DNA from 2 places in the Collinsella sp. AF05-9 genome. Region 2 is predicted to be linked to the other one. Evidence: riboswitches for the same ligand, from Rfam matches in the RefSeq annotation. Region 2 holds a riboswitch; the other holds the start of a gene.
What was found. A riboswitch is a leader RNA that binds a small molecule or an ion and turns the genes downstream of it on or off. The one in region 2 is predicted to bind thiamine pyrophosphate.
Positions count from the first base shown of each region.

Region 1: it holds a riboswitch for thiamine pyrophosphate, as region 2 does, so the genes downstream of both, thiM (hydroxyethylthiazole kinase) here and thiC (phosphomethylpyrimidine synthase ThiC) in region 2, are expected to answer to the same signal.

Region 1 is NZ_QSBB01000013.1:39,815-44,233, forward strand. It holds gene DWV43_RS05535 (patatin family protein) at 1-279, shown strand, start outside; gene DWV43_RS05540 (thiamine phosphate synthase) at 442-1,137, opposite strand; gene DWV43_RS05545 (thiamine-binding protein) at 1,134-1,475, opposite strand; gene thiM (hydroxyethylthiazole kinase) at 1,479-2,318, opposite strand; TPP riboswitch at 2,370-2,480, opposite strand; gene DWV43_RS05555 (HAD-IIB family hydrolase) at 2,644-3,552, shown strand; gene DWV43_RS05560 (LysR family transcriptional regulator) at 3,563-4,419, shown strand, end outside.
Region 2 is NZ_QSBB01000006.1:38,694-43,112, forward strand. It holds gene thiD (bifunctional hydroxymethylpyrimidine kinase/phosphomethylpyrimidine kinase) at 13-843, opposite strand; gene thiC (phosphomethylpyrimidine synthase ThiC) at 1,022-2,356, opposite strand; TPP riboswitch at 2,349-2,464, opposite strand; gene DWV43_RS03260 (hypothetical protein) at 2,528-3,043, shown strand; gene DWV43_RS03265 (YaaA family protein) at 3,084-3,893, opposite strand; gene DWV43_RS03270 (aminopeptidase) at 3,997-4,419, opposite strand, start outside.

The DNA.
Region 1 (4,419 bases), on a different contig from region 2:
AAGCAGCCCAATAGCGTGATGCCTATGCTGCGTCGCGTGTATCGTCACTATCCGGAGTTTGTTGCGGCGCTTGAGCGTCGGCACGAGGTCTACAATGCCACGCTCGATGACCTGGCGCGTCGCGAAGCCGCTGGCGAGATCTTTGTGGTGCGGCCGAGCGAATCGGTGAAGGTGCCGTCGCTGTGCCGCGAGCCCGATGAACTCGAGCGCATCTACCAGATCGGCCGTCGCGATGCGGAGGCGACGTTGCCCGCGCTGGAAGCGTATCTGGCGGGGTAGGGACTACGCCGGAAACTGCATCCCGTAATCAGCGTTCAGACTGGGACGCAGTTTCCCGCTGGTCCTCTATGCGGAAAGCGCATCCCAGAATGGACGTCCAAACTGGGATGCGCTTTCCGCTATTGAAGATATGGGACTGCGGAGCAACTGCTCGGTCTAGGCTTATGCCTGCTGCCAGGTGTCGACGAGCTCCTTAGCTGCGGCGTGGGGGTCGTCGGCACTGCAGACGGCGCTCACCACGAAAAAGCCGTCGACGCCGGCTGCCTTGAGCTGCGGCAGGTCGGCTTTCTTGACGCCGCCGCCCACCACGATGGGCACGGGGCTTGCTGCATGGAGGGCAGCCAGGTCCTCAAAGCTCTTGGTGATGATGGAGCCATCTGCCGCACGTCCGCAGTCGCGCTTGGTTTCGGTCTCGTGGAGCGGGCCTACGCCCAGGTAATCGACCAGGCTCATGTCGGCGGTCTTGACGTACTCGAGCATCTCCTCGCAGCGGGCCGAAAGACCCACGATGGCATCGGGGCCCAAAAGTTTGCGGCAGACCTCGACGGGGATGTCGCTCTGGCCCACGTGCACGCCGTCGACGGCAATACCCTGCTCGCGTGCGGCAAGTACGCAGTCAAGGCGGTCGTCGATCAGCAGTGCGACCTGCCCGGTTTTGCCGGCCTGGGCGATGGCCTGCGCGGCATCGCCCGTCAGTGCGATGATCTCGCGGGCGCTTGCCACCTTGGAGCGCACCTGGATGCAGGTAAAGCCGGCGTCGAGCGCCTGAGCCACCACATCGCCCACGGGTCGCCCGAGGGTGTTTTCGGGGCCGAGTACCAGATAGGCAGAGATATCAAGGTTGTCGCGGATGCTCATCGTGCTTCCTCCTGCTTTTTGATTTGCGCTTCCATGCGTTCGAGTTTGCCGGTCATGGTGTCGGTAAATCCGGGTCGAATATCGGCTTTGAGCACGACTTCGGTGCGGATGCCCTTGCTCGCCAACACAAAGGTTGCGTCGCGTACGACCTGCATGACCTCGTCCCAGTCGCCCTCGATCTCGGTGAACATCGAGGTGGTGCGGTTGGGAAGGCCGCTCTCGCGAATGACGCGCACGACCTCGGCGACCTCGGCAGATAGCTCGTCGCCGGTGCCGCACGGGGCGATGGCCACGGCGACGAGTGTGTTCATGCCGGCAATGGTTGCGGGCTCGGACATGGCTTATGCCTCCTCGAGCTCGAGTTGGTTATCGGCAATGTTCTGGGCGGTCGCGCGGTAGAGCTCGTCGATAAAGGCGACCTTAAAGCTTGCCGGGGCATCGGCGACGGCGGCGGCACGCGTGCCGGCAACGTTGTAGACGCCCGTGCCGCAGATGGCCGCCGTAAACGGGTCGGCGGCGCAGGCATACACGGCCAGCACGCCGCCCTGCGAGCAACCGCAGCCGGTGATTTTGGACATGAGCGGGCTGCCGCCGTGGGACTTGGCCACGGTCGTGCCGTCGGTAATCAGGTCGACTTCGCCCGAGACCACAACGGCGCCGCCGGTGTAGCGGGCGAGCGCCACGGCGGCGCCGCGGGCGGCGTCTACCGTGTCGGTGGTATCGACACCGCGCACGCGACTCAGATCGGCCGCTTCGCCCTCAAGGCCCCACAGGCCGGCGAGCGCGATAATCTCGGAGGCATTGCCGCGCACGATGGCGGGTTTGTACTGCTTGAGTTCGCCTACCAGTTGGGTGCGCAGGCTGCCGATGCCCAGGCCCACCGGATCGAGCACCCAGGGCTTGCCGGCGTCGTGTGCCGCCTTGGCCGCGCGGGGAATCGTCTGCTCGTAGATGGGGAAGAGTGTGCCCATGTTCAGATAGATGGCGCCGCCGCCGGCAACGAGCGCCTCGCCCTCGTCGGGCAGATAGACCATGGCGGCCGATCCGCCCACGGCGAGCTGCGCGTTGGCGACAAAGTCAATCGTCACCGTGTTGGTGATGGAGCCCGCCATCGGATTGGTGGCGCGAATCTTCTCCACTGCCTTGACCACGTTTTGCTTGAGCTGTTTCGAATCGATCACTGCACATGCCTCCTTGGCATAGAAAAGGGGCGCTGTGCATAGACAGCGCCCCTAAAAAGGCGGCATGCTCCCTACGCCAGCATTAACTGACAGGTTCAAAGGATTGGGCCCCATGCCCTCTCAGCCTTGTGGTTTGCACCGCCGGCACTCCCGCATCGAATCTGTTGTTTCCTATACTAGCGCACCTGCCAAAAAGGGACAGGTTTATTTTGGCAGGTAACAACTGGGGCTTTGCGTTTTCCCAGATAAAACCTGCCAATATAAACCTGTCTCTTTTTGGCAGGTCGGTACAATAGACGGGATTAAGAATGACCGAGGGGGCCTTATGATTAAACTTGTGCTGACCGATATGGACGATACGCTGATTCCGGCCGGGCGCGACGGCGCCAGCGATTATGCCATCGAGGGCATTCATGCCATGCAGGCGGCGGGCCTGCACTTTGGCCCGGTTTCGGGCCGTCAACCGTCCGCGATGGGCTGGATGTTCCGCAATCGCGCCGAGTGCTTCTCGACCGGCGCGTTCTGCAACGGCCAGGTCATGTTTGTGGACGGCGAGGTGGTAGCCTCGCATGCGACTGACAACGCCGCCCTTATGCGCTTGACTGACTACTTGGAGCAAGAGACCGACGATACGTATCTGAAGGTCTACGGCCTGGGTGATGACTTTTGGGGCAACGATGCCTATTGTGTGACGAGCGACCCCGAGCGCGTGCGCCGCGCCATGGAGTCGGGCGGCAACGCATGGCTCAAGGGCGAAGAGGCCCCGTGCCGTCCTGTCGTCGATGACGCACCGGTGTTCAAGGCGAATATCTGGAGTGCTCGTTCGCGTGAGGAGCTCGCGGAGCTACGCGAGTGCGTTGCCGCCGAGGTGCCGGAACTCTCGCTCGTGTTTCCCAACAATCGTGTGCGCCTGTTCGACATTCTTCCAGCAGGTTGGGACAAGGGTTGCGCCGCGCTGGAGCTGGCGCGCGCTTTGGACCTGACGTCCGACGAGGTGGCCGTATTTGGCGATTCCGATAACGACCTGCCCATGATCGGTGCCGTCCCCAACTCCGTTGCGGTCGCCAATGCCAACGAGGCCGTCACGGTTGCTGCGCGCTGGCATATCGGCGCTGCGGCAGACGATGCGGTTGCCGGGGCTCTGCATCAGATTGCCGCCTGCGCCGCGACGGGGGAGATGCCGTCGTTTATGCGCCTGCCGGGTACTGCCGACGCGAATCTCACGAACAGCTAAGGAGACAGCCATGAAGCTCCAGCAGCTCAGATATGTCGTCAAAGTTGCCGAATGCGGCAGCATCACCGAGGCCTCGCGCCGGCTCTTTGTGTCGCAGCCTTCGATTACCGCATCGATCCGCGATCTCGAAAACGAGATGGGTGTGCACATCTTTGAGCGCACCAACAAGGGCGTCATTGTGTCCGAGGAAGGCGAGACCTTCTTGGGCTACGCGCGCCAGGTGCTCGACCAGGCCGACCTGCTCGAGGGCAAGTACAAGGGCGCGTCCGAGCAGGTGCCGCACTTTAGTGTGAGCTGCCAGCATTATTCCTTTGCCGTTAATGCGTTTGTCGACGTGATCCGTGAATTCGATGCCGCGCGCTATGACTTTACCCTGCGCGAGGAACAGACTCACGAGATTATCGAGGACGTCGCGCATATGAAAAGCGAACTGGGCATCCTGTATCTGTCGGAGCATAACCGCGAGGTTATCGAGCGCATGCTGGCGGCCAACGAGCTCGTGTTCGAAGGGCTCTTCTGCGCCACGCCGCACGTTTTTGTGTGTGCCGACCACCCGTTGGCTGACCGCTCCAGTGTGACGCTCGAAGACCTCGAGGACTACCCATTCTTGTCCTATGAGCAGGGCAGCTATAACTCGTTTTACTATTCCGAGGAGCTGACCTCGACCTTTGAGCGCCGCAAGAATATCCGCGTGCGCGACCGTGCGACGCTGTTCAACCTGGCCATGGGACTCAACGGCTACACGGTGTGTTCGGGCGTGATCAGCCACGAACTTAACGGTCCCGGCATCATTTCGATTCCGCTCGATGTAGACGAGTACATGGAGATCGGCATCATCACGCGCAAAAATACGACGCTCACGCGCTA
Region 2 (4,419 bases):
GGGCTGCGAATCTTAATACTGCCACATGTGGTTGACAGGGCCGGAGCCTTTGCCCATGTTCAGGCCGGCGGCCAGAGCGCCTGTCAGGTATGCCTTGCCGGCATTGACGGCATCGGCAAGATCCATGCCCTGGGCCAGCGCGCAGGCGATGGCGGACGAAAGCGTGCAGCCGGTGCCGTGTGTGTTGTCGGTCTCGATGCGCTTGTGGCGGAACCACGTGGTGAGCGGATCGCCCAGATGGTTGCCCTCGTCATCGAGTGGCGCGGGTTCGGCCAATACATCGTTGGCCTCGTTGACAAGATGCCCACCCTTAACGAGGGATGCGCAACCAAAGCGGCGGGTGAGGAGCATGGCAGCATTTTGCTGTGTGCGCTCGGAGTCGACCTCGTAGTCAAGCAGGGCCATGGCCTCGGGAATGTTGGGCGTGATAACGGTCGCCAGCGGGAACAGGCGGCGGGTGAGCGCCTCGGCGGCATCTTCGGCAATCAGCCGTGCGCCCGAGGTGGCTACCATGACGGGGTCGACGACCACGTTTGTCGCGTTCCAGGCGCTCAGGCGGTCGGCGATAACCTCGATAATCTCGGCAGAGGAAACCATGCCGATCTTGACGGCGCTGGGGCGGATATCGTCAAATACGGCGTCGATCTGCGCAGCGACGATATCAGGGGAGATATTCTGCACGGCGGTGACACCGAGCGTGTTTTGTGCGGTGATGGCGGTGATGGCCGTCTCGGCATACAGGCGGTGCGCCGTGATGGTCTTGATGTCGGCCTGAATGCCGGCGCCACCGCTGGAATCGGATCCTGCGATGGACAGGACGGCAGGTACCTTACTGCGATCCATGTTTGCTCCCTTGTTCGGTCGGAATCAAATGGGTCTTTAAGCCAGCATTATAAAGATGCCCGGGCCGACTCTATGTCGAACCCGGGCGGGCGATGCAATCTTTACGCAAATGTAAGCAAATGTTCACACGTCAACAATTGACGAACACCATGTTACCGATTGTGGCTCCGGTGACGAGTTAGTCCTCCATGCCGAGGTCGATCGTCGTGCCTTCGAACACCTTGTTAACGGTGCGGACGGCGCACATCTTGCCGCACATGGTGCAGGTGCCCTCGGTGGCGGCGGGGGATTCTTCGTAGCGTTTCTTGCCGGTGACCGGGTCGAGAGCACACTTCCACATGGCATCCCAGTCGAGCTTGCGGCGTGCCTGGCCCATCTTGTCGTCCATGTCGCGGGCGTGCGGCACCTTCTTGGCGATATCGGCGGCGTGCGCGGCAATCTTAGTGGCCATGAGGCCATCGAGCACGTCCTGGGCGTTGGGCAGGCACAGGTGCTCGGCCGGCGTCACGTAGCACAGGAAGTCGGCACCGGAGCTGGCGGAGATGGCGCCGCCGATGGCAGCGGTGATGTGGTCGTAACCCACGCCGATATCGGTCACCAGCGGCCCGAGCACATAGAACGGGGCATTGTGGCACAGGCGCTTCTGCAGTTTCATGTTGGCGGCGATCTCGTCGAGCGCCATGTGACCCGGGCCCTCGACCATGACCTGGACGCCGGCGGCCCAAGCGCGCTTGCACAGCTTGCCCAGCTCGATCATCTCAGCGGTCTCGGTGGCATCGTTGGAGTCGTAGAGGCAGCCCGGGCGGCAGGAGTCGCCGAGCGAAATCGTCACGTCGTACTCGTGGCAAATCTCGAGCAGCTCGTCAAAGTACTCGTAGAAGGGGTTTTCGTTGCCGGTGACCTCCATCCAGCCAAACAGTAGCGAGCCGCCGCGACTGACGATGTTCATCAGGCGGCCGGTCTCCTTAAAGGTCTTGGTGACCGACTTGTTGATGCCGCAGTGGATGGTCATAAAGTCCACGCCATCCTCGGCGTGCGCGCGCACGACCTCGAACAGGTCGTCCTTGGTCAGCTTGACCAGCGGCTTTTCCATGTAGCCGATGGCGTCGTACATGGGGACGGTGCCCACCATGAGCGGCGTCTCGTCGATGAGCTGCTGGCGGAACTGGCGCGTTTTGCCCGAGTTGGAAAGGTCCATGATGGCGTCGGCGCCAAAGTCCTCGGCGATCTTGACCTTCTTCCATTCCTCGGCGGCATCGGCCTTGTCGCCCGAGATGCCCAGGTTGACGTTGACCTTGGTGGACAGGCCCTCGCCGACACCAAAGGCGCGCATGCCCTTTTTGATATGCACGATGTTGGCGGGAATGGCGATGCGGCCGTCGGCCACGCGCTCGCGGATGTACTCGGGGTCGCGATGCTCGCGCTCGGCGACTTCCTTCATCTGCGGCGTGATCTGCCCGGCGCGGGCGAAGTCGATTTGCGTGACGAGCTTGGGCTCGGTCTGTGTGCTCATTGGCACGGCTCCCTTCGTTGGCATTACCCATATCAGGTTTGCGGGTCAGGGCGGGCGCGCCCAGTCTCAGCCTGCCGTCTTGTCCTGCAAGCTCCCCGTTTATGTAATGGGCTCAAGTATAGCTCGAATGGGTACGATTGGCATAACGAGCGTGCCTGTGGGGAGGCGAACATGGAAGACAAGCATCTATATCGAGAGACGCAATGGGATGTATCGGCCGAGGAAAGCCGTGCGCACCATGGCCTTGTCGCGATTGGTTTTGCGGTGCTTGCCGTGCTGGTGATTGCCTTTTGTATCTGGACGTTTGGCGGTCACGGCGGCGCAGCATGGGAGTTCGAGGCCGACGATGCCCTGCCGATCATGACAGTGAAGGTTACGGGCGGCAATACCGTTGCCGCGCCGGGCGACTATTGGTATTCGCGCGATGGATTTGTCCAGCTTCAGCTGAGCGGTGGGTCTATTCCTGGTGAGGAAATCGAACGCGTGACGTATGATGCGGCGCTCAAAACGCTGACGGTGAAGCTCAAGAATCAGGGCGACGTGCCTACGACTATGGATATCGCGCTGACGGAATGGCGCTTGGAGCCCCCATCGGGTGCTGCGGTGTCCGAGGTAGAGCACGTTAAGATTACCTACCAAGATGGCTCGACAAACGAAGTTGCCAAAGCCGACGGCTTGGCGGAATAGACGCCGTGCCTAGGCAGCACATTCAAAAGTAGCGGTGGTCCTACAAGGTCTGTTCGTTCAGGAAGACCAAAGTGTTCTTATTTGAAAGCTCGGGAAAGTGACGATAACCAACGTCAAACGCGGTGAGCCCGCTTACATCCTCGAGCTTGTTTTCTGCCATCCAGCGCACCATGGAACCACGTGCCTTTTTGCTGGCGGTCGAGCGCTGGATGGGCTTACCGTTGCGGATGCCTTCGCCAAAGAGACACGTGACGACCGTGGCGTCGCCCGCGAGATGGGGCAGAACGGCTTTGGCGTACTCTACGCTGGCGAGGTTGACGATCGTGGTGTTTGAGCCTGCCGGGGCGATAGCCCGCGCGAGCTTGTCGCTCCAAAACGCATAGAGGTCTCGGGCATCGTCAACGGCGAGCTTCGCGCCCATCTCCAGCCGATATGGTTCGACGGCATGAAAGGGGCGAACGCACCCGTAGAGGCCAGAGAGGATCCACAGGTGGCTTTGCAGCCATGCGAGCTGCGCGGAATCCATCACCTCGGGCGCCATGCTCTGGTATTGAATGCCGTGGTAGGACATGACGGCAGGGGAGAGGTGACAGGCGAGTGCGGGATTGTCGAGATCGCCGTTTTTCAGGATGGGCCCGAACTCATGCAGGGTGTTGAGGCAAGGCCCCAGCAGTTTGTCACTCACGTTCCATAGCGCCTGCAGGCTGTCGCTGCCTTCATTCCGCTCGATATCTAGCAGTGCGCGGTGGAGGCGAGCCGTCTCGCGCGCAAAGGGTGGAATGCCCAGGACTTCAAAAGCATCTTGGGCCGCGCACATCTGCTTGGCGGGCGAAATGACGACCTGCAGCATGGACTCTCCTCTGCCAAAAAGGAAGTTGCGGTGGAATACGGTCTGTTTTGGCCGTTTATGGGCCAGTTTAGTCTGTATTTCACCGCAACTGATGAAGGGTTGGTTACGCGCGCTCGATGAAGGCCTTGTAGCCGCGATAGGCCTCGTAGATATCGGCCTTGTTAGCGACCTCCCACAGGGCGTGCATGGACAGGACGGCAACGCCAGAGTCGATGACGTTCATGCCGTACTTAGCCATGATGTATGCGATGGTGCCGCCGCCGCCCGCGTTGACGCGACCGAGCTCGCAGGTCTGGAAGTCCACGCCGGCCTCGTCCATGATGTCGCGGATGAGGGCCACATACTCGGCGTCGGCGTCGTTAGAGCCGCCCTTGCCGCGGCTGCCCGTGTACTTGTTAAAGCACAGGCCGCGACCCATAAAGGCTGCGTTCTTGGTTTCGAACTTGCCGGCGTAGCCCGGGTCGAAGCCGGCGGACACGTCGGAGGAGAGCATGCGGCTGCGGGCGAGCGCGCGGCGCAGGGCCAG